DNA from 2 places in the Dellaglioa algida genome. Region 2 is predicted to be linked to the other one. Evidence: predicted binding sites of a transcription regulator. Region 2 holds the regulator's gene; the other holds the start of a gene.
What was found. The regulator LexA, encoded in region 2, represses DNA repair genes until DNA is damaged. The targets are predictions, from matches to a motif close to CNAACANNTGTTNG.
Positions count from the first base shown of each region.

Region 1: the regulator LexA is predicted to act here: its motif matches at 1,312-1,325, upstream of dinB (DNA polymerase IV).

Region 1 is NZ_JANXLE010000009.1:36,593-39,806, forward strand. Features, by position in the region: gene N0K73_RS07515 (metal-dependent hydrolase) at 1-81, opposite strand, end outside; gene dinB (DNA polymerase IV) at 139-1,281, opposite strand; gene zwf (glucose-6-phosphate dehydrogenase) at 1,448-2,935, opposite strand; gene yajC (preprotein translocase subunit YajC) at 3,104-3,214, opposite strand, start outside.
Region 2 is NZ_JANXLE010000002.1:169,124-172,337, reverse strand. Features, by position in the region: gene N0K73_RS02540 (hydroxymethylglutaryl-CoA synthase) at 52-1,203, shown strand; gene lexA (transcriptional repressor LexA) at 1,249-1,869, opposite strand; gene N0K73_RS02530 (DUF896 domain-containing protein) at 2,017-2,259, shown strand; gene N0K73_RS02525 (YneF family protein) at 2,355-2,591, shown strand; gene N0K73_RS02520 (ABC transporter ATP-binding protein) at 2,661-3,214, shown strand, end outside.

The DNA of each region.
Region 1 (3,214 bases), on a different contig from region 2:
AATGAATGGATCAATTAAAATCGTTAACTGATTATCAGTAATAATTTGAACACTGGATTGTCCAAGCCATGTAATTTTCATGATTAATCTTCTTTCATTTCCAAAGTTGCTCTTAAGTATAACGGTTATTGAGCCCAATTACAAAGGCTGATTCAACACTTTTTTTTCAAATAAAGGCAACTTCATGTTTTCAAAACCGATTGGTGCCAAATTTGTCATCGTTAATCCAAGTAATCGAATCCCCTTCTCGGCACCTAAAATTTCATCAAATATCTGCCGACCATAAAAATAAATCGTGGCCGCATCATTACGGATAAATTCGTCCAATGTTAATCTTTTTGTGAGTGTCGTAAAATCTTGATACCGAACTTTAATAACTAATGTTTTCCCATGTTTCTGTTGTTTATTCAACGTTTCCGAAACTAAGCTCGCAATATATCTAAGCTGAGTTTCCACCTCGTCAATCGTCATCAACAATTTTCCATATGTTCGCTCACTTCCAATAGACTTTCGTTCTCTTTGCCATTCAACTGGTCTGTCATCTACGCCACGCACTCGTTTGTATAAGAAATAGCCTAATTTACCAAATTGTTGTATTAATTCAACCTCAGATTTTTCCAACAGTTCTTTTCCAGTAAAAATACCTTGATCAATCATCTTAGGAGCCGTTTTTTTACCAACACCCCTAAATTTCCCAATCGGTAAACTGGATAAAAAAGGAATAACATCGCCTGGAAGTATTAGCGTCATACCTGCCGGCTTATTATAATCTGATGCTAATTTTGCCAAAAATTTATTGTATGAAACGCCTGTTGAACAGGTTAAATGTAATTTCTGATAAATCTCTCTTTGAATCAAATGTGCCACCTGAATAGCACTCTTAATTTCTTTTTTGTTCTGCGTAACATCCAAATAGGCTTCATCAAATGCAATTGGTTCAATCATTTCGGTGTATTCATGAAATATTTCATGAAGTTGACTTGAAACCTCTTTATACAACGTGAAATCCGGTGCTTTAAAAATAGCTTTAGGACAAATTTCATAAGCTTCTTGTGCCGCCATGGCAGAGTGGATACCTAATTTTCTGGCCTCATAGTTAGCTGTGGCAACAACGCCACGACCACCATTTTTTCTAGGATCATGAGCGATTACTAATGGCTTTCCGATAAATTCGGGATGTTCACGTTCTTCAATTGATGCATAAAAAGCATCCATATCAACATGAATTATTTTCCTTTTTAATAAATTCTCATCTATTGTGATACCATTCAACTCAGCCATTAGTCCACCCCTTTTCTTAATTCATTATAACAAACATACGTTCTATTTAAAACCAATCACTCATCATTGTCATCTATCACTTTGACTTCTTACCCGTCCTATCTGCAATAAAGAATCGTTTGCAAAAAAAATAACGCCTCGATTATTATCGAAACGTTACTTTTAATTATTTTTCAGGATTATAAATCCAGTAATTGCCATCATCTGTTAATAACTTAGCTGATGCTTCTGGCCCCATAGAACCGCTCAGGTAGTTAGGGAATATCGTCTTGTCATCATCGTTATTATGCCATGAATTCAAAATGACGTCTGCCACATTCCAAGCTTTAGCAACTTCATTCCAATGCGCAAAGTTAATCGCAATCCCGTTCAAAGCATCCAAAAGTAATTTTTCGTATGCTTCTGGTGTATTAGCTTTTGTCTCAGGAGAATTAACGTAATCCAAATTAGTTTTATTTGTATTAAAACCTTGACCAATTTCTTTAGTGTTAATTGTAAGTCTGAAGCGCTCATCAGGTTCAATCGTGATCGTTAATACATCTTTACCTAAATGTTCATGTTCATCACTCGTTCCAAAAATATTTTTTTCAACATTTTTAAAAACAATATTGATTTCAGTATTTTTTTCAACGAGACGCTTACCGCTTCGAACGTAAACTGGTACACCGGACCAACGCTCGTTATCAATCATTAAGCGTCCAGCAATAAACGTTTCCATCATCGAATCTGGTGCAATTTGTTCTTCATCGCGGTAAGCCTTTTCAGTCCCTGCCTTGTTAGATCCATATTGTCCACGAATAAAGTTTGCATCAACCTCTTCAGGTTTTAAAATGCGAATAGCCTCTAAGGCCTTCAATTTCTCTTTACGAATTTCTGATGCAACAAATTCTTTTGGCATATCCATCGTTAACAATGATACTACCTGCATAATATGATTTTGGAACATATCACGCATAGCACCGCTTGTTTCATAGTAACCACCACGTTCTTCAACGCCTAATGATTCGCTTAATGTTAATTGGATATTATCAATATATTTATTATTCCACAATGTTTGCGTAATTATATTACCAAAGCGAATTGCCGGAATATTTTGAATCATTTCCTTACCCAAGTAATGATCAATTCTAAATATTTGGCTTTCATCAAAAGTATTTGAAATCTCATCATTTAATTTTTTGGCACTTTCAAAATCTCGACCAAATGGTTTTTCGATAATTAAACGATTAAATCCATTTTTAGTAACCAAGTTTTGAGAGCCCAAATGAGTTGCAATTGTCCCAAAGAATTGAGGTGACATTGCTAAGTAAAACATACGATTACCCTCAATTTGATATTTAGCATCAAGGTCGTCAGCCAATTTCTTTAACGTTATGTAGTGCGCAACATCAGTTACATCATGCGATTGATAATAAAAATGTGAGGCAAAATCAGCGATTTTAGTTTTATCTCCACTGACTCCAACTAAGGATTCAGTAACAACATTTCGATAAAAATCGTCTGTCCAAGGACGTCTTGCAGTCCCAATAACGGCAAAATTTTCATTTAAAAATCCTTTTTCAAATAACTTGAAAAGAGAAGGATATAATTTACGTTTTGCCAAATCACCGGTTCCACCAAAGATAATAAATAATGCTTTTTGTTGAGTTTCCATTACTTCACACCACTCTCGTTTTTTGAGGTCTCAGTCCTCTTTATTAGTATCAAAATCAATAATATAAGTTTACATTTTATTAGTAAAATAAACAAGAAACTTGGTCTTAAAACGGACAATAAAAAAAGTATTAACCTTAATTAGATCAAAGTTAATACTTAAAAATATCTATTTTTCGTCTGATGAAGCTTTATCTTCTTCAGTTTTTGTTTCAATCACTTCTTCTTTAACAGCTGGTTCTTCTTTAGCTGCAGGTGTTACTTCAACAGCGGCTGGAAG
Region 2 (3,214 bases):
GACATCTTGTACAATAATGGCAAGATAAAAAACGGAAGTTGGTTATAAGTAATGAAAATTGGAATCGATCGAATTAACTTTTTTACATCGAACGAGTATGTTGATATGACTGAGTTGGCTCTAGCTAGGGGTGTGGATCCTGATAAGTATTTGATTGGTATTGGTCAATCAAAAATGGCTGTAATTCCAGCGACGCAAGATGTTGTAACATTGGGTACCAATGCGGCGGATTCATTGATAGATGATGAAAACAGAGGTAAAATTGATTTTGTTATTTTTGCAACAGAGTCCGGAATTGACAATTCCAAGTCAGCTGGAGCATACATTTCTGGGTTACTTGGATTAAGCCATGTGAGGGCAATTGAAGTTAAACAGGCTTGTTATGGTGCAACTGCTGCAATTCAATTGGCAAAAGGACATGTTGCCCTTAACCCGGGCAGTCAAGTGCTAGTTATTGGGGCGGATATTGCCAGATATGGTCTGCATACTTCGGGTGAGCCTACACAGGGTGGCGGTGCCGTTGCGATGCTGATTACAAAAAATCCGGGTATTTTAGAGCTAGATGAAGAGAGTGGATTTATAACAGGAGATACAATGGATTTTTGGCGTCCTTTGAATCATAGCGAGGCACTTGTAGATGGCAAAACATCACAAAATGTCTACTTAGACTTTTTTAATAAAACGTGGACTGAGTACAAGGGTAAGACAAAATTAACATTATCTGACTTTAAAGCGATGTTATTTCATTTGCCATATACAAAATTGGGTACCAAGGGCTTGAGAGAGGTCTTATTAGAAGCTAATGAAGACGAAAAAATAGAATTGACACGCGAATTTGAAGCGGCAAAAAGATACAATAATCAAGTAGGAAACTTATATACTGGATCGTTGTACTTGAGTTTTATTTCCTTACTCGAAAACAGCAATGATTTAAAAATTGGTGATAGAGTTGGATTATACAGTTACGGATCAGGAGCCGTTGGTGAATTTTTTTCTGGTAAGTTAGCGTCTGAATTTGAAGACAGGTTGCCACAAATAAATTTAGAATCACGAGTTCAAGTATCTGTTGAGGCATACGAAGAAATGTATCAAAGTCAATTAAAAAACGATGGGGCGGATATAGAGCTTGATTATAAAAATGATCATTCTAAATTTGTTTTGACTGGTAGTAAAAACATGCAAAGACAATATCTTATTCAATAGAAAAAGCCGTCAAAATTAGTTTAACTAATTTTGACGGCTTTTTAATTAAAAATGACGATAGAGACCAATAACCTTACCCAGAATAGAAACCTGATCTAAGATGATTGGTGCCATTGAATCATTCTCTGGCTGGAGACGAAAGTGATTTTCTTCTTTAAAAAATCTTTTACACGTTGCCTCGTCGAATTCATTCATTGCAATAACAATTTCACCGTTCTCGGCGTTTGATTGTTTTCTGACAATGACTTGATCATCATTTAATATACCGATATTAATCATACTTTCTCCGCGAATGGTTAACATGAACAGATCATCCGAAGAGTTGAAATCAGGTGGTAGCGGGAAGTAATCCGTTACCTGTTCGACTGCCAAGATAGGGACACCAGCCGTAACTGTTCCTACCATTGGAATTAAATTTTCGTGACTATTAATTCCAATGGCGTCTAAACCAAGTGGCGTAAGTTCGATGGCTCTAGGTTTTGTTGGGTCTTTAGTTAATAATCCTTTTTTCTCAAGTCGAGCAATGTGTCCATGAACCGTAGAAGTTGAAGATAAAGAAACAGCTTCGCCAATTTCTCTAACCGTTGGCGGGTAGCCCTTTGTATCTACTCGTTCATGAATAAAGCGCAAGACCGCAAGTTGTTTGCTGTCAGATGCTTTTGTCATTTCGTACACCTCATCATCCTTATTTATTACTTTAATAGTAGCATATGAGGCTACTTGTTGCAAACAAACGTTCGGTTAATTTAATTAATTGTTTTTTATGATATTATCAGTTATGATTATTAATGAAATTTTAAGGAGTGATAGCTGATGATCCCAGAAGATTTAGCACCAAGAATTAATGAATTAACTGCAAAAAGTAAAACAGATGAAGGCTTAACAAAAGCCGAAGAAGCTGAGAGAAAAGAACTTCGTGAAACTTATCTTGCTTTATTTAGGGAAAGTTTCAGAAGCCGTGTTGAAATGATGCAAGTATATGATAAAACGGGTAAGGAAGTAACACCCGATAAAGTTAAAAAAGTTCAACGTGATAAGGGCTTACGAGACGACTAGGAAAATAGTTAGCGCTTTACGCATATTTACCTTTTCTTTTATGTGATAATTGTGTAGAATTAATGATTGAAGTGTATGGAAAGGGGTCTTGAATTATGTCAATGGGAATGACGATATTAATCGCCGTTATTGCGTTAGCAGTTGGACTTGTCGGAGGATTTTTCGGTGCTCGTAAATATATGGAAACGTATTTACAAAAGAACCCGCCAATCAATGAAGATATGTTAAGAATGATGATGGTCCAAATGGGCCAAAAACCTTCTGAAAAGAAATTGCATCAAATGATGTCATCAATGAATGCGCAAGCAAAAAATAGCTCACAAAAAAAATAATTTAATATTTTATAAACAGGCAAGGGTTTTCTTTGCTTGTTTTTTTTTCACAAAAAGGGGGAATTTGAAATGAACATATTTAGAAAACTAGGATGGTTTTTTAAACAAGAAAAGAAATCGTATGGTATTGGCGTATTTTTCTTGATTCTAGTAGCAATTTTTCAAATTGTACCACCAAAGATTATTGGAAACATTGTTGATAGCATGAGTAGAAATGAACTAACAGTGCGTAAATTAGCTATTTGGGTTGGAATTCTTATTTTCGTTGCAGTAGGACAATACCTCTTCCGGTATATTTGGCGAACTAATATTTGGGGGAGTGCAGCTCGACTTGAAAAAATATTACGTACCAGATTATTTAAACATTTTATGCAAATGGATCAGTCTTTTTTTCAACAAAATAGGACGGGTGACCTGATGGCTCATGCTACCAATGATTTAACGGCTATTCAACAGGTTGCTGGTGCCGGTATCTTGACTTTTGCCGATTCAATTATAACGGGTGGAACGACAATCATTGCAATGGTTGTTTTAATCGATTGGCGGTTAACTATTTTAGCAATAATACCGTTGCCTTTATTAGCGGTTATGGCCAGATTTTTGGGAACTAAAATACATACCGC